DNA from 2 places in the Sagittula stellata E-37 genome. Region 2 is predicted to be linked to the other one. Evidence: riboswitches for the same ligand, from Rfam matches in the RefSeq annotation. Region 2 holds a riboswitch; the other holds the start of a gene.
What was found. Region 2 has a riboswitch for thiamine pyrophosphate ahead of thiB (thiamine ABC transporter substrate binding subunit). Riboswitches for the same ligand answer to the same signal wherever they lie in the genome.
Positions count from the first base shown of each region.

Region 1: another riboswitch for thiamine pyrophosphate. It lies ahead of thiM (hydroxyethylthiazole kinase); the one in region 2 lies ahead of thiB (thiamine ABC transporter substrate binding subunit).

Region 1 covers NZ_CP155729.1:3,362,772-3,378,533, reverse strand. The annotation lists gene ABFK29_RS16015 (DUF805 domain-containing protein) at 118-507, shown strand; gene ABFK29_RS16010 (VOC family protein) at 621-1,040, opposite strand; gene ychF (redox-regulated ATPase YchF) at 1,165-2,262, shown strand; gene tenA (thiaminase II) at 2,507-3,217, opposite strand; gene thiD (bifunctional hydroxymethylpyrimidine kinase/phosphomethylpyrimidine kinase) at 3,214-4,014, opposite strand; gene thiE (thiamine phosphate synthase) at 4,011-4,622, opposite strand; gene thiM (hydroxyethylthiazole kinase) at 4,619-5,407, opposite strand; TPP riboswitch at 5,465-5,559, opposite strand; gene ABFK29_RS15980 (VOC family protein) at 5,965-6,360, opposite strand; gene ABFK29_RS15975 (hypothetical protein) at 6,599-6,853, opposite strand; gene ABFK29_RS15970 (N-carbamoyl-D-amino-acid hydrolase) at 7,162-8,154, opposite strand; gene ABFK29_RS15965 (Zn-dependent hydrolase) at 8,151-9,386, opposite strand; gene ABFK29_RS15960 (diaminopropionate ammonia-lyase) at 9,383-10,609, opposite strand; gene ABFK29_RS15955 (ABC transporter permease) at 10,606-11,391, opposite strand; gene ABFK29_RS15950 (ABC transporter permease) at 11,388-12,239, opposite strand; gene ABFK29_RS15945 (ABC transporter ATP-binding protein) at 12,236-13,267, opposite strand; gene ABFK29_RS15940 (extracellular solute-binding protein) at 13,267-14,334, opposite strand; gene ABFK29_RS15935 (MurR/RpiR family transcriptional regulator) at 14,644-15,504, shown strand; gene ABFK29_RS15930 (LysR family transcriptional regulator) at 15,588-15,762, opposite strand, start outside.
Region 2 covers NZ_CP155729.1:794,049-809,810, reverse strand. The annotation lists gene petB (cytochrome b) at 8-1,354, shown strand; gene ABFK29_RS03690 (cytochrome c1) at 1,375-2,220, shown strand; gene ABFK29_RS03685 (PLP-dependent cysteine synthase family protein) at 2,359-3,279, shown strand; gene ABFK29_RS03680 (DUF6653 family protein) at 3,269-3,778, opposite strand; gene ABFK29_RS03675 (ATP-binding cassette domain-containing protein) at 3,845-4,543, opposite strand; gene ABFK29_RS03670 (thiamine/thiamine pyrophosphate ABC transporter permease ThiP) at 4,530-6,041, opposite strand; gene thiB (thiamine ABC transporter substrate binding subunit) at 6,017-7,003, opposite strand; TPP riboswitch at 7,044-7,154, opposite strand; gene aroC (chorismate synthase) at 7,246-8,349, shown strand; gene ABFK29_RS03655 (methyl-accepting chemotaxis protein) at 8,359-10,494, opposite strand; gene ABFK29_RS03650 (DMT family transporter) at 10,621-11,514, opposite strand; gene ABFK29_RS03645 (cupin domain-containing protein) at 11,655-12,314, opposite strand; gene ABFK29_RS03640 (site-specific DNA-methyltransferase) at 12,464-13,561, opposite strand; gene ABFK29_RS03635 (ribonuclease HII) at 13,676-14,293, opposite strand; gene ABFK29_RS03630 (gamma-glutamylcyclotransferase family protein) at 14,435-14,866, shown strand; gene ABFK29_RS03625 (hypothetical protein) at 14,870-15,136, opposite strand; gene groL (chaperonin GroEL) at 15,385-15,762, opposite strand, start outside.

The sequences.
Region 1 (15,762 bases), 1.9 Mb from region 2:
GGTATTTCACCATTGATCCGCAGCCCCTGCCGGTGATTTACTGCGTCAAGGTCTCTGCCAAACGGGGCCGGAAACGCAAACCACTTACAAGAATATTCATTTGCAGGAGAGAGATTGATGGACACCACCATGGAGCACGCCCCGGCTGGGGGCGGCAACTACCGCGAAGACGTGGCCTTTGGCGAGGCGCTGAGCCGGTTCTTCAAGAATTACATCAACTTCGAGGGCCGCTCCAACCGCGGCGAGTTCTGGAAGGCGTGGCTCGCCTGCTTCGTCGTGTCCATCGTGGCGAACATCATCGACGCGATCATCGGAATGCCGATCCTCGGCAGCCTCTGGTCGCTGGCCATCATCGTGCCGCAGATCGCCATCGGCGCGCGCCGCCTGCACGACATCGACCGCTCCGGCTGGTGGCAGCTTATCGCGCTGATCCCGATCATCGGCATCATCGTCCTGATCGTCTGGTTCGCCAAGGCACCGGAGAACGCGCCGAACCGGTTCGGCTAAGCCCGATATTTGGCCATCCCCTTCGGGATGACGCAAGGCGCGGGGCAGATGTCCCGCGCCTTTTCGTTTGCCGCGCGTCAGCCGGTGTGGCAGCGCGCCTTCCCGGAGGCCGTTCAGCCCTGCGGGCCCTCGGCCATGACCATCCAGCGGATGCCGAAGGCGTCCGTCAACGTGCCGAAAGCGGGGGTCCAGAAGGTCTCGGCCAGCGGCATCCGGATCTCGCCACCTTCTGCGAGCGCGTCGAACACGCGATTGGCCTCCTGCGCGGTGGCGACCATCAGGTTGACGGAGCACCCGGCCATCGGCTGGAACTCCGGGCCGATGTCGTCGGAGCCCATGAGCGCGCCCGACGGCAGCATGAGCATGGCGTGCATCACGGCGTCCTCGGCGGCGCCCGGCATGTTCTCCCTTTCGGCCTCCGGCAGTTGGGAGAAGTCCATGATCTGCGGCGCGGGCAAATCGAGGATCTCCGCATACCGGTTAAAGGCCGCGCGGCAATTCCCCCGGAAGAACAGGTATGGCGTCATCTGCATGGTCGTCTCCTCGACTGGTTTGATATCAACGTAATGGTGTCGGGGCGTTCCGGTCAATGCCTCGCCTTGCGTTTGCGCGACGCTCTGCCTAGAAGGCCCCGGACCCTTGGCTTGGAGCGATGTGATGGGATTTCGGATGGGTATCGTTGGACTGCCGAACGTCGGCAAGTCCACGCTGTTCAACGCACTGACGAAGACCGCCGCGGCGCAGGCGGCGAACTTTCCCTTCTGCACGATCGAACCGAACGTGGGCGATGTGGCGGTGCCCGATACGCGGCTGGACAAGCTGGCCGGGATCGCCGGATCGAAGCAGATCATTCCCACGCGCATGACCTTCGTGGACATCGCTGGCCTGGTGAAAGGCGCATCGAAGGGCGAGGGGCTGGGCAACCAGTTCCTGGCCAACATCCGCGAGGTGGACGCCATCGCGCATGTGCTGCGCTGTTTCGAGGACGATGACGTGACCCACGTCGACGGCCGGGTCGATCCGGTGTCGGATGCGGACACCATCGAGACGGAGCTGATCATCGCCGACATGGAGTCGCTGGAAAAGCGGCTGCAGAACATCGTCCGCAAGGTGCGTGGCGGCGACAAGGAGGCGGTTCAGCAGGAACGTCTGATGAAGATGGCGCTGGAGGTGCTGGAGCAGGGCAAGCCGGCCCGCGTCGTCGAGGTGGACGCCGAGGATGCGAAGGCCTGGCGGATGCTCCAGCTTCTGACCGCGAAGCCGGTGCTCTACGTCTGCAACGTCGACGAGGGCGACGCGTCGGAGGGCAACGCGCTGTCCGCGAAGGTCTTCGAGATGGCAGCGGAACAAGGCAATTCGGCAGTGGTGATCTCGGCCAAGATCGAGGAAGAGATCAGCCAGCTCGACGCCGATGAAGCGCAGGAATTCCTGGGTGAGCTGGGGCTGGAAGAAGCCGGGCTCGACCGTCTGATCAAGGCGGGTTACGCGCTTCTGGGCCTGCAGACCTATTTTACCGTGGGGCCGAAGGAGGCGCGCGCCTGGACGATCCGCGAGGGCACCGGCGCGCCGCAGGCGGCGGGCGTGATCCACGGCGATTTCGAGAAGGGCTTCATCCGGGCCGAGACCATCGCCTACGACGATTATGTCACGCTTGGCGGCGAAGGCCCGGCGAAGGATGCCGGCAAGATGCGGGCCGAAGGTAAGGGCTACGTCGTGCAGGACGGCGACGTGCTGCACTTCCTCTTCAACACCTGAGATCGCGCGGAGGGCCGGGCCTGTGTCCGGCCCTGGCGCTTTCAGTCGGACCCAAAGGGCGCGGTCTTGGGCCGAGAAGACGCCGCCCGCGACGGCGAAGCCGTTGACGGTGTCTTCGTCCTCGACGCCGATTTTGCGGGGCGGGCCGCCTGGTCTGGCCGCTGCCGCCGTCGGTGAGTCCCCAGCCGGCACGCCGTCGCCGGCCATCGGCAGGGATCCTCGACCAATGCCGCGCGACGGGCCGTCAGGCCGTCGGCGCAGGGGCCCGGCTATCGCGCGCCAGGCTGTCTTCGGGCCGCATCCAGCTTTCCATCCGGTAGGCGCTGTCCCAGAACCGCCATTCGTGCCAGCAGGCCCGTTCGAAGGCCGCCGACATGCGTAGCCTTGCGAGGCCGTCCGCTTCTGCGCCCAGGCGGTCGGTCAGATCCAGCATCCGTGCCACGCTTTCGTCGAAGGCCTCGCCCGAGTAGGTGTCGATCCACGCGGCATACGGATTGTCCGGCGCGCTTCGCGCAGCGATGTCGTGGCCGACGTCGCGATAGATCCAGAAGCAGGGCAGGAGGGCGGCCACCGCCTCGTCGAACGGACCGAGGGCAGAGGTGCGCAGCAGGAAGGACACGTAGTGGTCGCAGGCGGCGGAGGGCGCCATTGCCGCCAGCATCGTCTCCGACACGCCGAAACGGTCCATGTAATGCGTGTGGAGTTCCCGTTCGACCGCGATGGCCCCGGCGGCCGCGTTTGCCAGTTGCGCCACCGTGGCGGGATCGGGTGCGCGTGCGGCGGCAAGCGACAGCGCCCTCGCGAACCCTTCGAGGTAGAGCGCGTCCTGCACGATGTAGCCCTGGAAGACGTCGCGGCGCAGCTGGCCGGTCGCCATGTCCGTGTTGAAGGGCATCTCGTGAATCCGGGTCCGGAGCGTTTGAGTCTGGGCGGCAAGGTCGTCTGTGAAGGTCATGTCGGTGTGTCCATCTGGTGAAAGTGATTGACCGGGCCGTGGCCGGCGCCGACACGGAGCTTGTCCGCCGACGCGATGGCCGCCCCGATGTAGCGTTTGGCCCGTGCCGCCGCCCGGTCGAGCGGCAGCCCCGCGCCAAGCCCGGTTGCAATGGCAGAGGCATAGGTGCAGCCGGTGCCATGGGTGTTGCGGGTCGGACTGCGCGGTGCGTCGAACCAGGTTTCGCCCTCGCGGGTGGCCAGCAGGTCCGGGCTGCGGTCGCCGGTCATGTGGCCGCCTTTCAGAAGGACGGCGCGCGGCCCGAAGTCCAGAAGGGCGCGGGCATGCGCGACCATTTCGGACCGGGTCGTGGCTTCGGGCCAGTCCAGCAGATCGGCGGCTTCGGGCAGGTTGGGCGTGATGACCGTGGCCCAGGGCAGCATGGCGCGCAGGGCGTCGACCGCCAGTTCCCCAAGAAGGCGGTCCCCGCCTTTGGCGACCATCACCGGGTCCAGCACGACGGGGCACTGCAGCCCGTCGATGCCACGGGTCACGGTCTCGATGATGGCGGCGTCGCCAAGCATCCCGATCTTGACCGCGTGAATGTCGATGTCCGCCCGGATCGCGGCGATCTGGTCGGCGATCAGCCCGGTGTCGCACAGGCTGACACCGCTGACGCCCCGCGTGTTCTGCACGGTCAATGCGGTGATGGCGGTCATGGCATAGCCGCCCATGGCAGAGATCGCCTTGATATCGGCCTGGATGCCGGCGCCGCCGGACGGGTCCGACCCGGCGATGGAGAGGATGTTGGGGATCATGCGGTCCTCCATGAGTCGCACAGCGCGCGGGCCGCCCCAGTCATGTCGGCTGCGCGGGATATGGCCGAGACGACGGCCATGCCGGCGCCGCCCGACGCCTTCAGGGCGGCAGCATCGCGGGTGGTCAGGCCGCCGATGGCGAGGCAAGGCAGCGCGGTCCGGGCGGCGATCTGGGCAAAGCCGTCGAGGCCGATGGGGGCTGCGTGATCGGGTTTCGATCCGGTGGCGTAGACTGGCCCCACGCCCAGGTAATCGACGCCCTTCGGTACGGCCGCCAGTTGGTCCGCGTGCTCAATCGACAGGCCGAGGAACATGTCCGGCCCGATGCGGGCCCGGATCGCGGCGGGGTCGCCGTCGCCCTGACCGATGTGCAGCCCGTAGGCACCTGCGGCGATGGCCACATCCACCCTGTCGTTGACAATCAGGCGGGCACCGAGCGGGGCAAGGCTGGCGATCACCCTTTGGGCGAGGGGGATGAGATCGGCGTCAGAGGAGGTCTTGTCGCGCAACTGGACCCAGCCCGCGCCGCCGCGCGCGGCGGCGGTTGCCTGGTCGGGAACCGGCGCGGGGGCCGAGGCCTCGGTGACGAAACACAGTGGCGGGATCATGACAGGACAATCCGTGCGCCCCGCGCCAGGTCATGCCCGTCGAGCGTGTAGAGCGCGTCGAGGAAGGCCACCTGGAACGAGCCCGGCCCCTTTGCCCCGTTTGCCGCCCGCTCTCCGGCGAGACCGTAGAAGGCGAGCGCCGCCACGGTCGCCTCGAACGGGTCCTGACCGGCGACGAAGGCACCGACGATGCCGGTCAGGGAACACCCCAGCGCCGTGACGCGCGGCATGAGCGGGTGGCCGTTCTGCACTTCGGCGAAGCGGGTGCCGTCGGTCACGAGGTCCGTCTGCCCCGTCACGGCCACCACACCGCCGGTCCGGCGCGCGAGAACGGCGGCCGCGTCGGTGGCCACCGACACCGCGTCGCCCGCATCGACGCCTTTGCCGGATGCGTCTTTTCCGGCCAGGGCGATGATCTCGGACGCGTTGCCCCGGATGACCGTGGGATTGAGTGCCAGCAGCTGTGCCGCGACTGTCTGCCGGTAGGTCGTCGCCCCCACTGCGACCGGGTCGAGCACCCAGGGTTTGCCGTGGTCGTTGGCCGCCGCTGCGGCGTCCGTCATGGCCCCGGCCCAGTCCGGCGACAGGGTGCCGATGTTGACGGTCAGGGCAATGGCGAGGCCCGCGAACTCTGCCGCTTCCTCTCGGGCATGCACCATCGCGGGCGATGCCCCGGCGGCGAGCATGGCGTTTGCCATGACGTTCATCGCGACAAAGTTGGTGATGTTCTGCACCAGCGGTGCGGTGTCACGCATCTGGTCGAGGGATCTGTCCGGCGTCTGCATCGTGTCCTCCTTTGCCGGACGGCAGGAAAGACAACGACGAAGGACAGGGCAAAGCCCGGACGTTCCGCTGCGCCTCCCTCCGCCGGCATTATCCGGTTCAGGTTCGAAGGGTACGTCTCAGCCCGGTTTCCCGAGCGCCCCCGTCGCTTGTGCGTGGACACTTGCATCCGCCACGGCCCGCGTCAATCGCCGGGATCGGTTTTCTGTCGCGGGAGCCACGCGCGCCTTGCAGCGTCGTGGTTTGGAGCGGAAGGGGCGTTTGGCTTGCCCCTGGCATACCGAAACGTGCGGGAGGTGGAGGCGCGTCAGCGGTTGCCAGATGGCGCGGGATACGCGGGAAGAACGCGATTTCCGCCATGCCGTGTAGCATATTCACCCGGTCGCGTTGCCAGCCGTCGTCGATGGAGGATGTAGGACTCTCACCCCGCGCCGTTACATCCGGCGCGGCGACGACAAAGGCGGCAGCGGCGCTGGCCAGCAACTGCCAGGGTCACGCCGCACGGGGGTGTTGTTGGCGCTCTTGCGGCGCCCCGCCCACGAGAATCCGGTTCAGGGCGTCACGTGAAGCGCCCCGAGCGTTCGAGCACCTCGATCTGGTATCCGTCGGGATCGGCGACGAAGAAGAAGCGGCCAACCAGTTCACCGGCCGGCGCGAATTCGACCAGTTTTCGGGGGGATAGGCCCTCGGCCTCGAAGCGGGCATGTTCGGCGTCGAGGTCGGAGACCGACACCGCGAGGTGGCCGTAGCCATCGCCCAGATAGTAAGGTTCGGTCCGGCCCTTGTTGACGGTCAGTTCGACTTCGAAGCCGGTTTCGTCGTTGCTCAGGTAGACGAGCGTGAACTCCGGGAAATCCAGCCTGTCGGCGACGTCCAGGCCAAAGGCCTTGCGGTAGAACGTGACAGAGCGTTCCTCGTCGAGGACTCGGATCATGCTGTGGATGGCTTTGGCCAAGGGGGTCTCCTGAACGGGTTCGATTTATTGACGAATTCAGGATAGAGGATATTCGGCACGCGGGGAAAGTGGCGACGTGCGACATGTCCGTTTGTGCTCGGAAAGCCCGGTCGGCGGCCATTGGTCCCGATGTTCTGTCTTTACGGACTGGCCCACGAGAATCCGGCAGGCAGAGCGCAGGAGCGACGCGACATGAAAGCCGTGTCGGGCATGCCGCAGGCCTTGGCCTTCCGGTCGTTCAGGACTTGGCGTCCTCGGGCTGTCTGCGGATGTCCAGATCCCTGTAGCCGTTGGGGTCGAATTCGTCCGGGTCGAACGATTCTTCGTGGTCGGCGATGCCGGTGATGTGGGTGGTCCCCGTCTCTTCGTCGTAGACGAGACCGTAGTTCTGGCGCCCATCCGACTTGAAGCGCATGTATTCGTGGACACCCGCGTAGACGAAAGCGAGTGCGAACGGCAAGACGATGACAATGGCGATCACTTGTGCGTCCATGAGGCTCCTTCTGGGTCTGGTCGGACACGGCCGGTCAGGGCAGATGCATCGGACGCACCCATGATCCGGCGTGGACCGCTCTCTGTTCGACATGCTCAGCAGGTGGTTCAAAACGCTGTTTTGTCAAACGGGAACTGCGTCGCGGCGTGTCAGCCGATGGCGGGCTGCGCACGATCGGGGCAACAATGGGCTTACCCCATCTGCGCAAACCCGGGGCCGTCGCGGCGCGCGCATTCGGCCCGACCGGCGCAGGCGGTGGCGTGCGCCACGGCCCATAGGACACAGCGGCGCGCGCTTCCCGGGCACATTCAGTCGGATGCCGTGGGCGCCGCCGTGTCGCTGAAATGGCTGTTGCGGGTTGTTTCTGCGCGGGTGCGTTCGCGGATGTCCGCGCCCTCGCAGATCGGGCCGTAGTCGCCCGGCTCGCGGTGGAGGGCGAAGTTGAACACGTTCTCCCGCAGTTCGCGGCACCGGTCGAGGTCGATCTCGGCCACCGCCACCTCGTCGCCCCGGCCCTGCGTGCGGGCGACGATCTCGCCGGTGGGCGCGATGATGCAGGAACCGCCGATCAGCTCGCAGCCTTCCTCCAGCCCGGCCTTGGCCGTGCCGATCACCCATGCGCCGTTGGCATAGGCGCCGTGCTGCATCGACAGGTGGTTGTGGAAGTCCTGAAGGTGGTCGTGTTCGGGGGCCTGCGGGTAGTGCTGCGGGGTGTTGTAGCCCAGCATGACGAGTTCGGCCCCGCGCAGGCCGAGAACGCGAAACGTCTCGGGCCAGCGCCGGTCGTTGCACAGGCACATGCCCATTGTGCCGCCCATCGCCTCGAACACCGGGAACCCGAGGTCGCCGTGTTCGAAGTACCGCTTTTCGAGGTGCTGGAAGGCGCGCCAGTCTTCGTGGTTGTAGTGGCCTGGCAGGTGGACCTTGCGGTACTTGCCCGCGATCCGCCCCTCCGGCGTCACGAAGATCGAGGTGTTGAAGCGGCGCTCCCTTTCGCCGTCCAACAGGAGTTCCGCAAAGCCGAGGTAGAAGCCTATGCCCATCTCGCGCGCGGCGTCGAACAGGGGCAGGGTTTCGGGGCTGGGCATCTCGGTCTCGTAGAACCTGTCCAGATCGTGCCCTTCGAGGAGCCAGCGCGGGAAGAAGGTTGTCAGCGCCAGTTCCGGGAACACCACCAGCCGCGCGCCGCGGTCATGTGCGGTCCGCATCAGGGCGATCATGCGCGCGACGGCGGAGGTGCGCGATTCGTCCCGGGCGATGGGGCCAAGCTGGGCGGTGGCGGCGACGATCTTGCGGCTCATGCGCGGGGTCCTTTCCTGCATCCGGCCCGGGCAAGCGCGACGTCGGCCAGAAGCCGTGCGCCGCGCTCCAGGTCTTCGGGCGCGGTGTATTCCTCGATGTTGTGACTGATGCCGTCCCGCGAGGGGACGAAGATCATGGCGGAGGGGCAGAACGGCGCGAACATCTGCGCGTCGTGCCCGGCGCCGGAGGGCATCCGGCGGTGGCTGTAGCCCAGTCGGTCGGCGGCGGTGGCGATGTCGTCCACCAGCTTTGCGTCGAAGGCGACGGGTTCGAACCGGGCCAGCGAACGGCGGGTCAGTGTGCATCCCTCGTCGCGGGCGGCGGCCTCGGCGAATGCGAAGAGCCGCGCCTCAGCCCCTGCCAGCCGGGTTTCGTCGGTGTTGCGAAGGTCGACGGTCAGCGTGGCGCGTTCGGGCACGACGTTGACGAGGTCCGGAGACAGCGACATGCGGCCCACGGTGGCCACCTGCGGCGGGCCGAAGTCGGTGGCGATGGCGCGGGCCTCCATCGCGATGGCGGCGGCCACGTGGCCTGCGTCGCGGCGCATCAGCATGGGGGTCGTGCCCGCATGCGCCGAGCGGCCCTTGACCGTGAACTCGGTCCACGAGATGCCCTGCACGCCCGTCACGACCCCAATCTGCACCCCTTCGCTCTCCAGCACGGGGCCCTGTTCGATGTGCAGTTCGAGGTAGGCCGCCGGGGACAGCGCGCCGACCGGCGCGTCTCCGCGCGCCCCGATGGCGGTGAGCGCCTCGTCAACGGTGGCGTCGTCGATGCCGCGACTGGCCAGCATCGCGTCGAGCGGCAGCGCACCCGCCGCCACGCCGGAGCCCATCATGTCGGGGGCAAAGCGGGCGCCTTCCTCGTTGGTGAAGAAGGCGACGGCCAGCGGATGATCCGTTTCGACGCCCGCCTCGATGGCGCTTTCGATCACCTCCAGCCCCGCGAGCACACCCAGGGTGCCATCGTAAAGCCCGCCGGTCGCCACGGTGTCGATGTGCGAACCCATGACCACGGGCGGCAGGTCGCCAGGGCCGGGGCGGATGGCCCATGTGTTGCCGATCACGTCGGTGGTCACGTCCAGTCCCAGATCGCGGAACCACCCGGTGACCAGCGCGCGGCCGGCGGCGTCCTCCGGCGTAAGGGCGAGGCGCTTGCACCCGCCGCCGGGCAGGGCGCCGACCTGGCCGAGTTGTTCGATACGCGCGATGAGGCGGTCCAGGTCGATCATGCGGCGCCCCGGACGGCATCGGCGGGGCGGCCCACCAGTTCGGTATAAAGCGCGGGGTCGGTGTCGCCTTCGGTGCCGAAGATCAATACGCGGGCGTTGTCGTCCAGCCCGAGGGCGGTGCGGGCCGGGCCGTGGGCGGCGGCGGCCATGAGCGCGGACAGACCGGCGACGGCGCTTTCGCCTGCCACGATGGCCGGGTCTCCGGGGGCGGGATCGGCGAGCCGGCGCATCAGCGCGACGGCATCCTCGTCGGCCACCGATACGGTGGCGAAGGCCAGCGGCTTCAGCACGTCCCACGCCAGCAGGGAAATCTCGCCGCAGGCCAGCCCGGCCATGAGCGTGTCCAGATCTCCTTCCACCGGCGTCGGTTCGCCATGGCGCATCGTTTCCAGCCAGCAGGCGGACTTCTCCGGATCGGCAAGGATCACCCGGGGCGCCTGCGTGCCGTAGCGGCGTCGAAGCTGTCCCGCCACAGCCGCTGCCACGCCGCCGACGCCGGTCTGGATGAAGACGTGGGTGGGTGGTTCGGGCAGCGCCCCTGCGGCTTCGGCGGCCATGAGCTCGTAACCCTGCATCACATCCTTTGGGGTCTCGGTGTAGCCGGGGTAGGAGGTGTCCGAGACGACGGTCCATCCTTCTGCACGCGCGGTGGTGTCGGCCTCGCGGACGCTGTCATCGTAGTTCCCGGCAGAGCGGCGAACCTCGGCGCCGTAGGCCTCGATCGCCCGCTTGCGCCCTTCGGAGACGGTGGCATGGACGAAGATCACGCAGCGGCACCCGAAGGTCTGCGCGCCCCAGGCGACGGACCGGCCATGGTTGCCGTCGGTCGCGCAACAGACGGTGATGCCGCTGACAACATCGTCATGGGCGCCGTCCAGGATCTCGGCGACGGTGGCCTCCACGCCTTTCTTTTCGGCGATGGTCCGGACGAGCAGGCGCAGCACGGCGTAGGCGCCGCCAAGTGCCTTGAAGCTGCCAAGCCCGAAGCGCGTGCTTTCATCCTTGTAGTGGATCGCTTTGACGCCGGCCTCTGCCGCCAGTCCCGGCAATGCGTGCAGCGGCGTCGGCGCGTACCCCGGCCAGGCAGAGATCGTGGCGCGGGCGGTGGCGAAAGCCGCGTCGTTCAGCACCGCCTGTTGGGTGGAGTCATAGGGCGCGTCTGCGTCGAAGTGCGGGTTCAGGATCAGTTCGGCGGAGGTGCCGAAGGGCGTTGCGTATTTCATGAATGTCCTCGGTTCGCGCGCCCGGAGCGGCGGCGGATCGTCTCTGCCAGCACCACGAGCGCGATGTTGCCCAGCACGATCAGCACCGCGAGGGCGTTGAGACTGGGGGAAAGGTTGAAGCGGAAGTCGGAGGCCACCAGCACCGACAGCGGTTGTTCGCGACCGCCCAGGAAGGCGGTCAGCACGTATTCGGCGGAGGACAGGACGAAAGCGATCACCCAGGAGGCCATCAGCCCGTTGCGCATCAAGGGCAGGATCACGCGGCGAAAGCTCTCGAAGCGCGATGCGCCCAGGTCCTCGGCGGCGTCGATGAGGCGGAGGTCGATACGGATCAGGACGGAGGCGATGATGATCGTGCAGAACGGCAGCACGACGACCGATTGCCCTGCGATCACCGTCCAGAGGCCCCGGTCCAGCCTGATCTCCTTCAGCAGGATGAGCTGGCTGACTGCGAGGATCAGCTTGGGCACGAGGAACGGCAGGAGGAGGATGACCACCATCAGGCCGCGCAAGCGCATCGGGTAGACCGTCAGCGCCAGCGCCGCGAGCGCCCCGAAGAGGGTGGCGAGGATGGCGACGGGAAAGGCGGTCTTCAGCGTCGTCAGGAAGCCTTGCCCGAGGCGCCCGTCATGCAGGATGGCGTCGTACCATTCGAACGTGAAGCCGCGCAGCGGCAGGGCCATGATGTCCGACGCATTGAGCGAAAACATCAGTATGACCGCGATGGGCAGGTACATGAAGGCAAAGACCAGCAGGGTCCAGCTTTTGGCGGCGCGCGTCATGTCCGGCCCTCCACAAGGCTGGAGCGGCGGATCGCAAGCGCTCCGGCGGCGAAGGCCATCATCAGGATCGCAAGCATTGTCCAGGCGATGGCCGACCCAAGCGGCCAGTCGAAGGCGGTCCCGAAGAGGTCGTTGATCGCCGAAATGATGGTGATGCCCGACGCGCCACCCAGCAGCTGCGGGGTCAGGTAGTCGCCCGCCACCATCAGGAACACCATCAGCCCGCCTGCGATCAGGCCGGGCAGGGTGAGCGGCAGCACCACGCGGCGGAAACGCGCGTGTGCGGGCGCGCCCAGGTCGGCGGCGGCTTCGAGCCACGCGTCGTCCAGCGCCTCGAACGCCAGCCAGAGGCCGATGACCATGAAGGGCAGATAGTTGTATACAAGGGCGATATGGGTGGAGAGTGGGCTGAACAGCAGGCTTTGCAGCGGTGTCTCGATGGCGCCGAGCCACATCAGGCTGCGGTTGATGACGCCTTCCGCGCCCAGCAGGACGCGCCAGGCGAAGATCCGCACGAGGTCACCCGAGTAGAGCGGCACAAGCAGGAGTGTGAGCAGCGTCGACTTGGCGGCTCCGACCCGCTTGGCGAGGAACCAAGACACGGGATAGGCGATCACGGCAGTGATGGCGACGACCAGCGCGGCAGAGCCGAACGCCCGGACGATGAGCCCCCGGTAGGTCGGCGACCCGGCGATCTTGGCGTAGTTGGCAAGGGTCGGTTCGCGCGAGATGGTGACGAAATCCACCTGATAGAAGCTGTAGACGAAGAGGATCGCCAGCGGCGCAATGCACAGTGCCAGAAGCGCCGCGATCACCGGGCTGGCCAATATGGTGCCCAGACGGGTCATGCTGCGATCCATGCGCGGAACGGATCGAAGGCCAGCGCGACGGTTGCGCCGGGCTCGGGCGGGGTGCCGGCATGGGTTGCCTGCAGGTGCAGGTCTTTCGCCCGGCACTCGATCAGCCAGTCCGCGCCGCGAAAGACGCAGTGGGTCACGGTCGCGGGGATGCCGTCGTCCGCCAACCCCACCTGTTCGGGGCGCAGGCACAACACGGCGTCGGCCTTGGCCTCTGCCGCCGCCGGACAGGTGAAGGTGCCAAGCGGGGTGTCCAGCGTGGCGGTCTCGCCGGTCCGGGTGCGGACCTGGCCGGGCACGCAGGTGGCGCCACCGATGAAATCGGCAACCCAGGCGGTGCGCGGGCGGGCGTAGATGTCCTGCGGGCGGCCCTGTTGTTCGATGCGTCCATCGCGCATGACGACGATACTGTCGGACAGGGCGAAGGCCTCTTCCTGATCGTGGGTCACATGCAGAAACGTCATGCCGAGCCGCCTTTGCAGGTCTTTCAGTTCGATCTGCATGTCCTTGCGCATGCGCCGGTCGAGCGCCGAGAGCGGCTCGTCCAGCAGCAGAAGGCGCGGCCGGTTCACGATGGCACGGGCCAGGGCCACGCGCTGCTGTTGCCCGCCGGAAAGCTGGGCGGGACGGCGTTCGGCGAACCCCTCCATCTGCACGGTTTTCAGGACGTCATGGGCGCGGGTGGCGATCTCGGCCCGCGAGAGGCCCGCATAGGCCAGTCCGAAGCCTGCGTTCTCCAGCACCGTGAGGTGCGGGAAAAGCGCGTAGCTCTGGAAGACGGTGTTGATCGGGCGCCGTGCCGCGGGCACCTGGTCCAGACGCGCGCCGTCCAGCCGCAGGGCGCCGGAACTCACGTCCTCGAACCCGCCGATCATCCGCAGGATCGACGTCTTGCCGCAGCCCGACGGGCCAAGAAGCGTCACGTAGCTGTTTTCGGCCAGGGTGAAATCCACCCCGGCCACGGCCGTGACGCGACCGTAGGTCTTTGTCAGCGCGGACGCTTCCAGAAGGGCTGGCATCAGCTTGCCTTGACCTCGTTCCAGAGCGCGACCCACTCATTGTAGCGCGGCGGGTTCTTCTTCCAGACGAAGCTGTCCATCACCGACAGGTCGTCGATGAAGATCTTGGACTGCTCTTCCGGGCTCAGCATGTCGCGCGCGGCGCTGGTCGACTGCGCGTAGGGACCGCCTACGGCAAGCATCTTGCCGTATTCGGGGCCAAGCAGGTAGTTCACCAGCTCGAAGGTGGCGTCCAGCCGTTCGCCCTCCACGCCCTTGGGCACGGCGATGGTGTCGCACCAGCCGATCACCCCGGCTTTGGGCTTTGCCATGCCCATGTCGATGCCCTGCGCGCGCAGGTCGTAGTAGGGCGGTACCCACGAGAAGGCGCAGACCACTTCGCCGGTCGCAAACAGGTTGGTGAGATCGCCGATGGAGTTCCAGTAAGTCCTGAGCTTGGACTTCTGGATCATCAGGACGCGCTTGATCTCGGCCAGTTGGGCATCGTCCATGTCGAACATCTCGGACTCCGGGATGCCGAGGTACATGGCCGCGATCATGATCCCTTCGAGTGCGTAGTCGCGCATGGCCAGCTTGCCGTCGTACTTGTCGCCCTCGAAGAAAACCGACCAGTCGGGTTCTTCGTCCATCAGGTCGGCGCGGTATACGATGGGGTTGATGCCCCAGTAGAAGGGGATGCCATAGGTTTCGCCGTCCATCTTGCCGAGCGGCGTCTGCTTGAACGTGTCATAGAGCAGCGCGGCGTTCGGCACCTTCTCGAAGTCGATCGGCTGGAGCAGGTCGGACGCGGTGTAGAATTCAACCTTGTCGAGCCCCGGAGTGATCAGGTCGACGGACGAGGCGCCACCGGCGCGCAACTTGGCGAACTGTTCGTCGTCGGTCCCGATGAACGTCTTGGTGAGCGATACGTCATGGGTGGACAGGAAGGGCGCGAGGTAATCGTCCTTGGCGAGGTTTTCCCATGTCATCCAGAGGATATCGGTGGCGGCAAGCGCGCGCGTGGCGGGGGCCAGCGCGCCAAGGGCGGTGCCTGCCAGTGCGGATTGAAGGAGGGTACGGCGGTGCATGGTCTTCCTCTCTGTTGGGTCTGTCGGGCGTGTCTTTGTCGTTCTTCTTGTTCTTCAGAGGCCCACGTCGGCGGATCGGTTCCTGCCGTGAGGGCCGCGACTCGACGCTGGCATGAAAAAATGTTTTCACTAAATTATAATTGAAGAAAATATGGTTTCAGACATGCATTGCCTAGAAATTTGGCAGATCCCGTGGGGCGGCGCGGCGGAAACGGTCGTTTCGATAAACCGGGTGCGACCCGGGTGGACCGAGCTGACGCATATGAAAATGCGTTTGCATGTGCGTGAAAACGGGTAAACTCATGAGGCATGACTGCTGATGCACCATCCGACGTGCGTGGCTCCCTGCTGCGGCGAATCCACGAAACCTACGCCAGCCTGCCCGACCGCGAGGCGCGCGTGGCGGACACGATCCTGAACGCCCCGTCCGAAATGCCGGTCTGGACCGCTTCGGAACTGGCCGCACTGGCAGGGGTGTCCAACGCGACGGTCAGCCGGTTCGTCCAGAGGCTTGGATACCGCAGTTTCGAGGATGCGCGACAGGATGCCCGGACCCTGCGCGAGACAGGCTCTCCGCTGTTCATGAAGGGCGACATGCAGATGGCGTCGAGCCATGCCGATCTGCTGCGCGCCGAGGCAGGGGTGATCGAGACCACGCTGGCCCAGGTTGACCCGCGCGTGCTGGCCGAGATCGCGTCAGCGCTGGCCGGAGCGGGGCAGGTGCGCCTTATCGGGTTCCGCAACAGCCGTTTCCTCGCGGACTACCTGACCGCGCAACTGGCGCAGTTGCGGGCAGGGGTCGCGCCGCTTGCACTGGAAGGGCAGACCTTGGCGGAAGGCATCGCCGGTGTCGGACCGGGCGACGTGGTGGTCGTGATCGGCCTGCGCCGCCGTCCCGCGCACTTCGGGCATCTCGTGCGGTTGCTGTCGGAACGGGGCGCGCGGCTCTTGCTGGTGGCGGACAAGGGGCTGCGCGAGGCACCGGCGTATGCCACCTGGACGTTGACCTGCGCAGTAGAGACCGCCCTGCCGCTGGACAGCTATGTGGGTGTGATGACCGTCCTGCGGCTGCTGGCCGCCGACACCGCCGAGGCCCTTGGCGACGCGGCGCTGCACCACCTGAACGAGGTCGAGACCCTGCGCGATTCCCTGTCCGAACTGGAACGCTGAGGACACCCTTCCTGCCCATGCATTCGCGTCTGGCTTTGCCGTGCGTGCACCGGATTTGGGTTCGCGACGCGCCGCCGTGCGGCCTAGGCCGTCCCCCGGGCGCGCGCGCGCAGGATGTCGCAGAACTCCAGCGCGGCGGGTTCCAGCGGTTCCTTGCGACGGGTGACAAGCCCGAACCCGGAAAGCCGTATCTCCGGCCGGATATCGAGCACGGTGAACAAGCCAGCCATCTGGTGTGCCTGAACGACTGCCATGGGC
Region 2 (15,762 bases):
GCACACTATGGCTGGAATCCCGCACGATCATTACGAGCCCAAGACCGGCATCGAGAAGTGGGTGCATACCCGTCTTCCGGTGGTCGGTCTGCTCTACGACACCATCATGATCCCCACCCCCAAGAACCTCAACTGGATGTGGATCTGGGGCATTATCCTGACCTTCTGCCTGGTACTGCAGATCGCGACGGGCGTCGTCCTCGTGATGCACTACACGCCGCATGTCGACTTTGCCTTCGCCTCGATCGAGCACATCATGCGCAACGTGAACGGCGGTCACTTCATCCGTTACCTGCACATGAACGGCGCCTCGCTGTTCTTCGTGGCGGTCTACGCGCACATCTTCCGCGGTCTCTACTACGGGTCCTACAAGGCCCCGCGCGAGATCACGTGGATCATCGGCATGCTGATCTACCTCTGCATGATGGGCACCGCCTTCATGGGCTACGTGCTGCCCTGGGGTCAGATGTCCTTCTGGGGCGCGACCGTGATCACCGGCCTGTTCGGCGCCATTCCGTTCATCGGTGAGCCGATCCAGACCTGGCTGCTGGGCGGACCGGCGGTAGACAACGCCACGCTGAACCGCTTCTTCTCGCTGCACTACCTTCTGCCCTTCGTGATCGCGGCCCTCGTCGCCGTGCACATCTGGGCCTTCCACACCACGGGCAACAACAACCCGACCGGTGTCGAAGTGCGCCGCGGGTCGAAGGCAGAGGCCGAAAAGGACACCGTTCCGTTCTGGCCGTACTACGTGATCAAGGACCTCTTCGCCCTGGCGGTGATCCTGGCCGTGTTCTTCGCCATCGTCGGCTTCATGCCGAACTACCTTGGCCACCCGGACAACTACATCGAGGCGAACCCGCTCTCGACGCCGTCGCACATCGTGCCGGAATGGTACTTCCTGCCGTTCTACGCCATCCTGCGCGCGTTCACGTCCGAGGTCTGGGTCGTGCAGATCGCCAGCTTCCTCACCGGCGGCATCATCGACGCGAAGTTCTTCGGTGTGCTGGCGATGTTCGGCGCGATCCTCGCGATGGCACTGGCACCCTGGCTCGACACCTCGTCCGTGCGTTCGGGCAAGTACCGCCCGATGTTCAAGTGGTGGTTCTGGCTTCTGGTCATCGACTTCATGGCCCTGATGTGGCTCGGCGCGATGCCGGCAGAGGAGCCCTACGCCTCCTTCTCGCTGATCGCTTCGGCCTACTGGTTCGCGTACTTCCTCGTGATCCTGCCGCTACTTGGCGTGATCGAGAAGCCGCTGCCGCGCCCGACGACCATCGAAGAGGATTTCGACGCGCACTATCCGCCGAAGTCCGACACTTCCGGCCAAACCGCCAACGCTCCGGCGGAATGACCTCGAAAGGATCGCAAGAGATGTTCAAGAAGCTCACTTTCGCGGCCCTGACGGCCATCGGTCTTGCCTCCGGCGCACATGCCGCCGGGGGAGAGGCCCACGTCGAGGACTTCGCGTTCTCCTTCGAAGGCCCCTTCGGCGCCTACGACCAGATGCAGCTCCAGCGCGGCCTTAAGGTCTACACGGAGATCTGCTCGGCCTGCCACGGCCTGAAATACGTACCGATCCGCGACCTGTCGGCGCTCGGCTACAACGAAGACCAGGTCTTCGCCTACGCCGAGAACTTCCAGGTGTGGGATGCGGAACTGGCCGATGGCGACGGCGATTTCCGGCCGGCCATTCCGGCGGACAACTTCCCGCCGGTGACCGCAGCGGGCGCACCTGACCTGTCGCTGATGGCAAAGGCACGTGCCGGTTTCCACGGTCCCTACGGTCTCGGCATCAACCAGTTCTTCAAAGGCATGGGCGGCGCGGAATACATAGCCTCGCTGCTTTCCGGCTACCACGAGACACCGGAATGTGCGCCCGAGGACTTCCCCGGCAACTACAACGCCGTGTTCACCGCCGGCGGCTACCCGGCCGAGTGTCTGGACGAGAATGGCAAGCACACCGTTCCGGGCAGCTGGATCGGCATGGCACAGCCGCTGTACGGGGAGGACGTCGACTTCGACGACGGCCACTCCAACTCCCTGCACCATGAGGCGCAGGACGTCGCGGCCTTCCTGATGTGGGCGGCGGAACCGAAGATGATGGCCCGCAAGGAAGCAGGCTTTATCGGCGTGTTCTTCCTCATCATCATGTCCGCCCTGCTGTACCTTGTGAACAAGCGCATCTGGGCACCGATCAAGCGCAAGCCCAACGCCTGATCCGGACCGGATACAGTAACGGAAAGCCCCGCCCCGACCGGCGGGGCTTTCTGCTTTCGGGGGCCTTGCGCGGCCTGTCGCCCTTTGCCACCGACCGCGTGACCGGCTACCCATCGGGTATCAAGGAAAGGTCCGCGCATGCCCGTCTCCGTCCTCGACCTCATCGGCAACACGCCCCTCATTGAACTGACCCGCTGCCATGACGGTCCGGGGCGCATCCTGGCGAAGGCAGAGTTCCTGATGCCCGGCGGCAGCGTCAAGGACCGCGCCGCTCTGGCCATCCTGCGCGCCGCCCGCGCAGATGGCCGCCTGCAACCGGGTATGCCGGTGGTCGAGATGACCTCCGGCAATATGGGCGCCGGGCTGGCTGTCGTTTGCGCCGCCCTCGGTCACCCTTTCATCGCGACGATGTCGGCAGGCAACAGCGCGGCCCGCGCCCGGATGATGGAGGGCCTCGGCGCGCGCGTGGTGCTTGTCCCGCAGGTCGACGGCGCCCCCGGTCAGGTCACGGGCGCGGATGTCACCGCCGCTGCGGATGAGGCGCAGCGCCTGGCCAAGTCCGAGAGCGCCTTCTACGTCGACCAGTTCAACGCGACCGAAGGCATCGCCGCGCACGAGATCACCGGGGCCGAGATCCTTGCCCAGGCCGACGGCCCGCTGGATGCCTTCGTCGCGGCGGTGGGCACGGGCTCGACATACCTGGGCATCGCAAAGGCGCTGAAGGCGGCCAAGCCGGGCATCCTCTGCGCGCCCGTCGAACCGGAAGGCAGCGAACCGCTTGCGGGCAAACCCGTGGTCAAGGCCCGCCACATGCTGCAAGGCACCGGCTACGGCACCGTGCCGCCGCACTGGGACGCCGCGCTGATGGATTTCGGCCTGACCGTGACCGACGAAGACGTCATCGACTGGCACCGCCGACTGGCCACACAGGAGGGCCTGTACGTGGGCTTTTCCGCCGCCGCCAACGTCTGCGCCGCGTCCAGGTTGCTGGCATCGGGGCGCGTGGCTCGGGACGCGACGGTGGTGACCGTGCTTTGCGACACGGGCCTCAAATACTGACCGTATCCCGTCCCGCCGCGGCCAGATCGCGCCGGGCCCGCACCATCACGTCCATCAGCCACAGCTTGCCACCCATGGCGAGGACGAGGCCCAGCAGCGTCAGAGAGAGGTTCAGCCAGACCAGCCCGGCGATCAACACGACGCTGCCAAGTCCGCTGGCGCCCGTCAGAAGACGCACCGTGGGACGGTGGTGCGCCACCTCGGGCTTGTCGCCATGGGCCAGCCAGTCACGCTCTCCCAGAACCGCCTGTGTCATCCAGGCGTCCGTGGTGTCGGGCACCGGGAACAGCCGAGGGTTCAGCCAGATCCACAACAGCACCGCGACGACGGGCAGCAGCGCCCAGCCACCGATCCACACGCGGCTCCAGATCGCCAGCGCCAAAAGCGGCAGGATCGTGACCCGCGACCACGCGCTCCACGGATTTGCGTGACGGGCCCATGTGGCCTCGTCCATGCCCATCAGCCGCTCGGAAAGCCGGAATGACGTCCGTCTGTCCATCGCCTATCACCCTCGCCACCGAAACCGTTCTCAGGATAACCGGAGCGGCAAGGGCGCGGGAACCCCTCACTCCCCGATGTAGCGCCGGAAAGCGGGCGGCGGCGCGGCAAAGAAGGCGTCCGTCGCGACCGGCGGATGCACCGTGCCGTCCGCCACCAGAACGACCTCTTCCGCGAAGTCGCGCGCATCGCCAGGGTCGTGCGTGACCATGACGGTCAGCGCGCCAAGGCTCGCGCCGACCTCGCCCACCAGCGCCAGCATCTCGCGCTTCAAACCCGGTCCCAGCGCGGCGAAGGGCTCGTCCAGAAGCAGAACCGGACGGGCCATCAACAGCACGCGCGCGAGGGCGGCCCGGGATTGCTGCCCACCCGACAGCGTACCCGGCTTGCGCGCTGCCATGCCGTCCAGCCCGACCCGGCGCAGCGCCTCATCGATCCGTGCGGTATCCCCGGGGCCGGGGCGGCGCCCGTCCGGGCGCAGCGCCAGCCCGAGGTTCCGCCCAACGTCGAGGTGCGGGAAGAGATTGCCGTCCTGAAAGAGGATCGACAAAGGGCGTTTCTCGGGCGGCACCTCCGTCAGATCCCGCCCCTCCCAAAGGATGCGTCCGCTTCGCGGCGTCCTGAACCCTGCCAGCAGGTCCAGCAGGGTGGACTTGCCGGCACCGGACGGACCGAGCACAGCGACACGCCGCCCCGGCAACAACGACAGATCGGCCGACAGCGTGGTGCCGTCCATGTCCGCGTGCAGTGTTTCAAGCGTCAGCAAGGCGCCCTCCCCTGTCGAGCAACACAAACGCGCCAAGGCTGAGCCCCAGCAACAACAAGGCAGCACCGGCCGCCGCCTCCATCTGGTAGGATCCCATCAGCCGGTAGACCTGCAACGGCAGCGTCGCCCGGTCCGGATCCGCGAACAGCGCGATGACACCCAGATCCCCCATTGCCAACGCCGCCACCAGACCCGAGGCGAACCCCAAAGGCCGGCGCAGGCGGGGCAGCCAGACCAGCCGCCACCAGGCGAAGCCCGTCATCCCGAGCGAGGCGCGCAGCCGTCCAAAGTCCGCCTCCACCGCCTCGGCCTGCGGCACGATGATCCTGAGTGCGAAGGGCAACCCCATCAGCGCATTGACCAGCGCCGTCACCGGCAGGGCCATGCTGAACGGGTTCACGAAAGGCCGCAGCATCAGGAAAAGCCCGGTGCCCAGCACCAGAGGCGAGACGGCGATGGCCGACAGCGCCAGCAGCTCTCCGCGCCGGTTGGCCAGCGCCATAGCCCAGCCCATGCACAGCAGGGTGGAGGCCAGCGCCACGGCGACCGAATGCCCAGCCGCGCGAAAGGTGTCCGGCCCCAACAGCAGCAGTCCCGCCGTGCCGCGTGTCATAACGGTCCCCAGCGGGACCAGCAGGAACAACGCCGCCGCGACGATCCAGGCGAAGTCCGCGCCCCGGGCCCAGCCCCTGCCGTCCCTGCGCGGCACGATGCGGTCGCGGCCAGCGCCAAAGCCTTCGCCCCGCGCAACCTTCAATGCCACCAACCCGGCCGCAAGACCCAGCGCCAACTGCACCAGAGCCAGCGCCGCCGCCCGCCCAAGGTCGAAATCGAAGCGCATCGCCTGATAGATCGCGAGTTCGACGGTCGTCGCCCGCGGTCCGCCCCCCAGTGTCAACGCCACGGCAAAGGAGGTCAGGCAGATCACGAAGATCACCACGAACGCGCCCGGGGCCACACGCAGCACGACCGGCGCATCGATCACCCGCCACATCGCCCCACGCGACAGGCCAAGCGAGGCCGCAAGGCGCAGCCGTTCTCCGGGCACCGCCTGCCAGCCGTTCAACAGCATCCGGACAGCCAGCGGCAGGTTGAAGAACACATGCGCCAGCACCACGCCGTGCAGGCCGTAGACATCGACCAGCGGCAGATTTAGCGCGCCCAACAGTCCGTTCACCAATCCGTTCCGGCCAAAGACCGCGATCAGCCCCATGACGGCGACGATCACCGGCAGGATGAACGGCGCCCCCATCAGCGCGACCAGTGCCGCGCGTCCGGGAAAGCGTTGCCGCACCAGCGCCCGCGCCACCGGCACGGCGAGTGTCACGCTGACCGCCGCCGAGATCATCGCCTGCACAAACGTGAACCGCAACGCGGCCAGGTCGCCGGGCGCAAGCGCACCCAGCCCCCCGGCCCGCAGCAGCACGACCGCGACCGGCCCCAGCGTCAGCGATGCAAGGGCCGCGCCCGCGATCAGCGGGAGAGCGCGCGCCGCCATTCCTCGATGGCCTCGTCTCTGAGGGCCGCGGCCTCATCCTCGGAATAGAAGATCACCTCTTCCGGCAGATCAAGCTTCTGGAACCCTTCCGGCCATTCGTCCCTGGGCAAAGCGGCCGGGAACGACCAGTTGCCCGTCGCGATCATCGACTGGAAATCGCGGCTGAGAATGAAGTCCATGAACTGCTGTGCCAGTTCCGGCTGGTCGCTGCCTGCGACCTTCGCCGCCAGCTCGACCATGAAATAGTGGCCTTCGGGGAAGATCGCGGCCTTCTTCGTCTCGTCGCCCTCGGCGATGATGTGGTAGACGGGCGATGTCGTGTAGCTGAGCACCATGTCAGCCTCGCCGTCTGTGAACAGCCCGTAGCTTTCCGACCAGCCTTTCGTCACGGTGACGATGTTGGGCGCCAGCGCCTCCCAGAAGGCCCCGGCTTCATCGCCGTAGACGGACTTGATCCACAGCACCAACGCAAGGCCGGAGATCGACGTGCGCGGGTCCTGGATGACGATGCGCACGTCTTCGGGCAGCGTTTCCATCGCTTCGAGCGAAGCCGGCGGCTCCATTTTCGTGGCGTCGTAGACAAAAGCCGTGTGGCCATAGTTGAACGGCAAAAAGACGTCGTCGGTCCAGTCCAGCGGAAGGGTCAGCGGTGACAGGTCGACGCCATGCGGCGCAAATAGCCCGCTTTCACGGGCCTTCTTCGTGACGTCGGTGTTCAGTCCGATCACCACGTCGGCCCCGGTCCGTTCGCCTTCCAGCATGATGCGGGGCAACAACTCGCCCGGCTTGAACTGCAAGTCGCAGCCGCACTGCGCCTCGAACAGCTCCTCGATCTTGGGGCCCGGCCCCCACTCCGACACGAAGTAGTCGGGGGCATAGACAGTCAGGACCTCTTGCGCGGCGGCGACCGTAACGGCGCCGGTGGCAAGGAACAATCCCGCTGCAAAAGTGAAGGTCTTCATGGTCTTCCTCCAAGTTTCGCTCACGAGAGGGCAAGATTCGGAGACAGACCGATACCTTCCCTCCGCCGGTGCTAACCGGTTCAGGTTCAACGGGTTGATGCGTCTACGCAAATCTCAGGCGGATCGTGCTCCGCCACCCCGAGGTATCGCGGAACCTAGGGCCGTCCGGCGCTTCTGGCAAGGCGAAACCCCTTGAGCGCCCGCCCTCCCTGCCCTAGGACACCGCCCAAAGGAGACCGCCCATGAGCCTCAACACCTTCGGCCATATCTTCCGCGTCACCACGTGGGGCGAAAGCCACGGCCCTGCACTGGGGGCGACTGTCGACGGCGTGCCGCCGGGGGTAGAGGTCGACGAGGCCCAACTTCAGCACTGGCTCGACAAGCGCAAGCCGGGGCAGAACAAGTACACAACGCAGCGGCGGGAACCGGACGCCGTGCGCATACTGTCGGGCACGTTCGAGGGACGCACCACCGGCACTCCCGTCCAGCTGTTGATCGAGAACACCGACCAGCGGTCGAAGGACTATGGCGACATCACGCAGAAGTTCCGGCCCGGTCATGCCGACATCACCTATTTCCAGAAGTACGGTATCCGCGACTACCGCGGCGGCGGGCGGTCTTCGGCGCGCGAGACGGCGGCGCGCGTCGCGGCGGGCGGCCTGGCGCGCGCGGCGCTGAATGCATTGGCGCCGGGCCTGGAGATCCGCGGCTACATGGTGCAGATGGGCCCGCGCAAGGCCGATCCCGCCCGCTATGACGACGCGCAAATCGACCAGAACCCCTTCTGGTGCCCGGACGCCGAGACAGCGGATGACTGGGCGGGCTATCTGGACGACCTGCGCAAGTCCGGCGACAGCGTGGGTGCGGTGATCGAAGTCGTGGCGCGTGGTGTGCCCGCCGGCCTCGGAGCGCCGGTCTACGGCAAGCTCGACACCGATCTTGCCGCCGCGATGATGTCGATCAACGCGGTCAAGGGCGTGGAGATCGGCGAAGGCATGGCGGCGGCAGCACTGACCGGCTCGCAGAACGCGGACGAGATCTTCATGTCGAACGACGGCCCGCGTTACAGTTCCAACCACGCGGGCGGCATCCTTGGCGGCATCTCTACCGGACAGGATGTCGTTGTACGCTTCGCGGTCAAGCCGACCTCGTCCATTCTGACGCCCCGCAAGACGATTACCCTGTCCGGCGAACAGACGGAGATCGTCACCAAGGGCCGGCACGATCCCTGCGTCGGCATTCGCGCGGTCCCGGTGGGCGAAGCCATGATGGCCTGTGTCCTTCTCGACCACCTGCTGCTCCACCGCGGCCAGATCGGCGACGCGGGCGGACGCATCGGCGGCTGATCGGTCGCCTCAGAACTCGTCCCAGGTGACCGGGGCTGCAGGGGCCGACGTGCTCCCTTTCGCTGCCGTAAACCGAGACGCGGCGGGGGCGTTGATGGCAAGCTTTTCCTCTTCCACTTCGACCGGGCGGGGATCGACGGCCTCTCCATCCCAGCTGCCGTGCAGCAAGCGCTCGTTCTGCTCGCCGTAGCGGACGCCATCGTCACCGGCTGTTTCCGTGGTGTATTCGCCCAGCGACTTGCGGTCGTTGAGTACGCCGCCTTGGGTGTTCTCCGCAGGTGACATGTCCGGATCGGCGCTCGTGTGATCGAAGCCTCCGTCCGTCTCCTTGGTCAGGTCGGACGCCCCGTCGTGCGGAGGTGTCTCCACCGCGAAATCCATTCCGAACAACTCTGGCACGCCCGCCGCGACCGAGGTGGGCGCGGCAACCTCCGTGCCGCCGGTGAATTGCGCCAGTAGGTTGGACAAACGTGTCGCCTCAACCGTCAACTGCTGGCTCGATGCGCTGGTCTGGTTGACCATTGCGGCGTTGTGCTGAGTCACCTTGTCCAGTTCGGCGATACCCACATTGATCTCTTGTACACCGCCCGCCTGCTCGCGCGCCATGCGCGCGATGGCGGACACAAGCCCCGAAACCTCCGACACGCTCTCGACGATATGCGACAGGGTCTGGCTGGTTTCCTGCACGAGCCGTTCACCATCCTCGACCTGATCTACGCTGTTCAGGACGAGTTCCTTGATCTCGCCCGCCGAGGCAGACGCCCGCTGCGCCAGTCCCCGAACCTCGGAAGCGACCACGGAGAAGCCCTTGCCCGACTCGCCCGCGCGCGCCGCCTCGACCCCGGCGTTGAGGGCAAGCAGGTTGGTCTGGAAGGCGATGTCGTCGATCACTGTGATGATTTTGCTGATCTGCTCCGAACTCTTGGCGATAGAGCTCATGGCCTGGAGGGCACGGGCCATGACCTCGCCGCCCTGCTCTGCACGCCGCCTGCCCTCGATGACCTTTTCGTCGGCGACTTGCGCCTTGTCCGCGGCCGATTTCACGCCGCCCGACAGAGCGTCCAGCGCGGCAGCGGATTGCTCTAGCGTGGCTGCCTGGATCTCGGCACGGCGCGACATCTCATCGGACATGCCCGACAACTCACCGGCATTGGTTTGGACCGTGGCTGCACTCATGTGCAACGAAGAGACAAGCGTGTCCAAAGCGCCTGCCAGGTCATTGAAGTCGCGACACAACTGCAGGTAACCTTCGCCAAGGTCACGCCACTCTTCGGCATCGATCCGGGCGTCCAGTTTTCCGCCACGCAGGCGACTCATGGCGATCCCGAGGGTCTGGAACAGATCGACCCTGCGGTTGTTGTCCGTTTTCTGCTGGAGTTCCATTTCCTTTGCATCCCGGAGCTTGTTCCGCAAACCTTCAAGTCCCTGCGCAATCGCTCCGATTTCATCCCGCCGCTCCAACCCTTCGATCTGGCTTTCATAGTCTTCGGATTCCAGCTTGCGGGCTGCGCCCGCCGCGTGTCGCACAGGTGCGGACAACAACTGACCAAACAGCAAAGCCAATCCGATTGCAGACGCCACGACAAAGGCGTTTGCGCCAAGCAAGTGAAGCCTGGCATCGTCGATGCCGCCATAGGCCTTCTGCGTGATCGCGCCGAAATCTGCGCTTGCCTCTTCCTGCATGGTGTTCACGCGTTCCCGGATGGCGGCAACGAACAGCAGCGGACCGCTCCACACACTCACTTGCCGCTCTGCCTGTGTCTGCTCTGCCAGCTTGTCGACATGCGCAGAGAATTTTTCGACAAGCTTTCCGATGGAGGCCAATTCCTCCTGAGCCGAAGGATCGTTTTGAAAAATGACGGTTGCCTCGGCAATCCTCGCACGCATCTCGTCAAGGTTCTTGCCAAGGCTGTCACCCGCGTCCTGACGCCCCGCGACGAACGCGAGAAGGTCGCCTGCCCCTTGCTCGACATGTTCCTTTATCGCGTGCAGCACCTCGACTTTCTGCACTGCCTTTTCAAAGCGATAGAACTCGGCGGCGGTCCGATCGTTCATTTTCCAGGATACCAGGGACAGAACCAGCAATGCCGTCAGGAAGGCGGCGGCGAGGGACATAACCTGAATCCGGATGGAAAACTTACTCATGTCATTCCTCGTTTCTCGAAAGGCGAGCATGGGGGGGCCCGAAAGAACTCGGTGCTGACACTAGGCGGAGGCGGTAAACAAAGCCTCGTCGCCTACCGGAAAAGTAACGAGACTTTCAGAGGTTTTTTACCCGTCGCGCGCGACACCCGCAGCGGTTGCCGGCAGTTTCGCAAGCTGCACCAGAAGGACGCCACAGGCGATCACCGCCACGCCGATCAGGTCCAGCAGGCGCAGCCTCTCTCCCAGGAGCGCGGCTGCGATCGCCACGCCGAGGAAGGGGTTCAGGAAATGGAAGGTCGACGCCCGGACGGCCCCGATGCGGTTGACCAGCAGCACCCAGACGAAGGTGGCCGCAAGACCGGGCACCAGCGTCGTGTAGGCGAAAGCGGCGATCAGACTGGGGGACCACGTGACCTCCGGCGTCTCAAGTGCCAGAGCCGGTACCCAGAGCGCCGCGCTGCCGATCAGCATCTGCAACCCCACGACCATCATGAAGTTCCCGCCCGAAGTCGCGCCCCTCAGGAACATGGTTGCCGTTGTCAGGGCCAATACCCCCAGGACGCAAAGCGTCACGCCGAAGAGGTCGAGCCCCCCGCCGAACCGCGCCCCCATGATGATCACCACGCCGACCACTCCGGCCACCAGCCCCACAACCGCCTGTCGTGCCGGTTTTTCCCCAAGAAACAACCACCCTGCAAGCGCCACGAGCAGCGGCATGGTCGATGCGATGATTGCGGCAAGCGACGCTTCGATTGTCTGTACGGCGACGAAGTTGAGCCCAAGATACACCGCGTTCTGGCAGATGCCGAAAACGATGGTCGCGCGCCATTGTGCCGCCGACAGCCGCCAGCTTTGCCGCAGGAACAACGCGATCCCGACCGCGATCAGGCCGGAGATCAGGAAACGCAGGGCCAGCGCGGTGAGCGGAGGGGCCGCGGCGACGATGATCCGGGCGGATGTGAAGGCCGAGGACCACATCGCCGCAAAGGCCAGCCCCATGAGTATTGCACGTATGTCCATGCCGACAAGGATTAGGCCCTGTGCCACACGACGAAAAGGCCCCGCGAGCAGATGCCGGGACGGGGCGGCGCAAAGCCCCGCCCTACGGAATGTGGCGATGGCTTGTAGGGTGGGGCTATGCGCCACCCTGCGCGATGGTGTCAGACCGGAAGATGGCCGGTCTTGACGTAAAGCAGGCAGCCGTCCCGCGATCCCATTCGGTTTCCCGCGCCGCCCGGGCTGCGCAGCCAGCTTCCGGCGGGATAACGGCCGGACTCGTCGTCAAGCGTGCCCTCGACCACAAAAATCTCTTCGGATGACCTGTGGTCCGCCCGCTCCAGCCATGCGCCCGGAGCGAACCGGACCATGCGGACACGTTCGCCCGGCACCTCGTGCAAAAGGAGTTCCGTCAGCCCCGGCGCCACGCCCGGCCGGAACTGCGTCCTGCGTGTGTCGATGACTTTCTGTTCGGTGTCCTCCTTGTCGAACTGACACAGTTTCACAAGGATCGTCGCACCTTCGGGACCGATCCGTGGTGTGTGCCGCGTCCCGATGGGATTGCGCACGTAGGTGCCCGCCGGATAGTCGCCGAACTCGTCCGAGAACACGCCCTCCAGCACGAGGTATTCCTCTCCGCCGCCGTGCGTGTGAGGGTCGAATGCGCTGTTCGGGGCGAAGCGCACGATGGTGGTTGCGCGCGCGACCTCTTCGCCGATCCGGTCCAGCATCATCCGGTCCACACCGCTCGCCGGGGACGAGCGCCATTCGTAGTCCTGTGGACGCACCACCTCGTCCTGCGTGAAGTCCGCTCTCACCCGCATCGGAAGCCCTCCCTTTCCGCACTCAAGGATAGCCTGTCCTGCTGGCGAAAAAAGCCCCGTCTGCAGGGCAGACGGGGCAAGTCAGTGCCTGTGGCAGCCCACAGTGCACCGGCGGTGTTCTTGAATTCTCGGGACCCCTCAGGGGTGTCTTACATCTCCGACCGGATCTGCTGACGCAGAACGTCGATCGGCACCGTCTTGCCGTCGCGACGGAAGTGCCAGTAGGTCCAGCCGTTGCAGGACGGCGCGCCTTCCAGCTTTGCGCCGACCTGGTGGATGGAACCGGTGACACCGTCGCCCACCAGCGTGCCGTCGGCGCGCACCTTGGCCATCTGGCCGCGGCCGTTGATCAACATCTCGCCGGGGCGCAGCATGCCGCGTTCGACCAGCTGCCCGAAGGGCACGCGCGGTTCTGCCCGCTTGGAGGTGCTGACCTCAAGCGCGCCCTTGTCGAAGGCCCGCACGTCGCCCAGCCGCTTCAGCGCAACCTCGCGGTAGGCCGCTTCGCGTTCGATCCCGATCCAGTCGCGGCCCAGCATCTTGGCCACGGCGCCTGTCGTGCCAGTCCCGAAGAACGGGTCCAGCACAACGTCGCCCGGGTTCGTCGATCCGACGATGACACGGTGCAGCAGCGATTGAGGTTTCTGCGTCGGATGGGCCTTGTCACCGTTGGCGTCCTTCAGGCGCTCGCCGCCGTTGCAGATCGGCAGAACCCAGTCAGAGCGCATCTGGATGCCCTCGTTCAGGGATTTCAGCGCCTCGTAGTTGAAGGTGTACTTCGCCCCTTCCGACTTCGACGCCCAGATCATCGTCTCATGCGCATTGGTGAACCGCTTGCCACGGAAATTCGGCATCGGATTGGCCTTGCGCCAGATCACATCGTTCAGGATCCAGAAGCCTGCGTCCTGCAACGCGGCGCCAACCCGGAAGATGTTGTGATAAGAACCGATCACCCAGATCGCCCCGTCAGGCTTGAGCAATCGGCGCGCCGCACGCAGCCAGTCTTGGGTAAAGGCGTCATAGGCGGCGAAGTTGCTGAATTGGTCCCAATGGTCGTCGACCGCATCCACGCGGGAGTTGTCGGGACGGTGCAGCTCCCCCTTGAGCTGCAGGTTGTAAGGAGGATCGGCAAAGATCAGATCGACCGAAGCCTCAGGCAGACTGTTCATCACCTGGATACAGTCGCCATCCAATATCTGATTGATCGGGAGCGCGGCTGCGCTCTTCGCACGTGTCATCGTTGTCATTCTCTGCCTCTGTCCCCGGCGTGTTGTCACGCTCAGTCGTTGGTGTCGAATCTGAGTCGAAACCGATTCGCGGTCAATTTATTTATTGAATCAGTGGGTTGCAGATTTAGCTTGTCACAAGATATCGCGCACCGGCTTGAACGAACGTCTATGGAATGGCGTCGCCCCAAGATTTCGAAGGGCAGATTTGTGACACTTCGTCGGGTATCCGGCGTTCGTTTCCCATCCATAACCCGGGTACTGTGTCGCGGCCCTTTTCATGACATCATCGCGCCAGATTTTGGCCACAATTGAGGCCGCGGCGATGCTCGGGCTGCGCCCGTCGCCGCCCACGATACACGTCGCGTCACATGAAATACCGCCCGGTGCGCGGTTGCCGTCGACCAGAAGATGGTCCGGCGGCTTCGGCAGCCCTTCGACGGCCCGCCGCATTGCCAGAAGACTGGCTTGCAGGATGTTCGTCTCGTCGATCTCTTCGACGGAGGCCTGGCCGATTGACACCTCAGCGCTTTGCCACAAGAGCGGAGCCAGGAACTCCCGCCGCTTGATGGTCAGCTTTTTCGAGTCGTTCAGCCCGTCCGGGATCGATGCCCGGTTCAGCACCACCGCCGCCGCCACGACCGGCCCTGCCAGAGGCCCGCGCCCCACCTCGTCGACGCCAGCCACCCGATTCACACCCTGCGCCCAAAGCGCCTCTTCGAATCTCATTTCCATGGCGGGTTCAAAGCGCATGACGGGCGTTGCGGCAAGCGCCTCGATCCACGGCAGTCCCAACGAAACACGGACACCGCGACGTCAGGCAGGACAATTGCGGCTTCAACTAGGACCCGGGATTTCCTATCAAGTGGCACCCAGGCCAACGGAGTCCAGACGATGACCCTGCTGTTTGTGTACGGCACCTTGACCACGACCGCGGACCATCCAATGGGCGCGCTCTTGCGCCGCCATGCGTCCTCTCTCGGCCAAGGCACGATCCGTGCCAGGCTTTACCTGATCGACGACCCGGACGACCCCGGGCAAAACGCCTATCCCGGCGCCCTGCCCTCGCCCGATCCGGACGATCGGGTGCATGGCGAATTGCATCGCGTCCACGACCCGGATGCCGTGTTCGGTTCGCTGGACGATTTCGAGGGCTGCTCTCCGGACTGGCCCGAGCCGCACGAATACCTGCGGCGTACCATCGAGGTCATCCTGCACGATGGCACACGCCACGACGCCGAATGCTATCTGTACACTTGGGATGTCAGCACCGCGCAGCCGCTCCCCGAGGGCCGCTTTTCGGACGTTGCCCCCGACGTGCGCTGACCGTCAGACGACGGCAGAGATCAGCGACAGCACGGCGACCTCGGCATTCACGCCCCGCGCGGAGATCCAGATGTCCAGACGCGCCTGTTCCTCCGTGGAAAGCTGCAGGAGGATCGGACGGGCCGTGCCGGGGTTCACATCGACTTCCCAGCCGACCTCGCCGTCCAAAGCGCGGCGCAGGGCCTGTCGTGCAAGATAAGCGAGAGGAAGGAACTGACCGGAGGTCGAAACCAGACGCTTTCGGAGATCGTCCGGTAGACGCAGCTCCATGGCTTTCCTGCTGTCCCGACGACTCATGAGCGCGTCCCATCCAGTGCTGACGCAGGATAGCCATCGGGCATCGTTTCCGCGAGCGGAATTCCGGCATGGCTCGACACGCTCGGAATTTCAAGGAGCTCATCGGGACGCCTGCCAGGGCGACCAAGGCCAAACGACCGCATCCCTGCGACCAGATCCGCTACAAAGAAAAGGGCCGGTGAAACACCGGCCCTTCCGTGATTTGATCTGCGGCGGGCAGATTACATCATGCCGCCCATGCCGCCCATGTCGGGCATGCCACCGCCGGCGCCTGCGCCTTCTTTCTGCGGCTTGTCCGCGACCATCGCTTCCGTGGTGATCAGCAGGCCTGCGATCGAGGCTGCATCTTCCAGAGCGGTGCGGACGACTTTGGCCGGGTCGATGACGCCGAACTTGAACATGTCGCCGTATTCGTCGGTCTGCGCGTTGTAGCCGAACTTGAGGTCGGTGGATTCACGCACCTTGCCGGCGACGACGGACCCGTCGACACCCGCGTTCTGCGCGATCTGACGCAGCGGCGATTCCAGTGCGATACGCACGATGGAGATGCCGCGGTTCTGGTCGGCGTTCTGACCTTCCAGACCGTCCAGAGCCTTCGC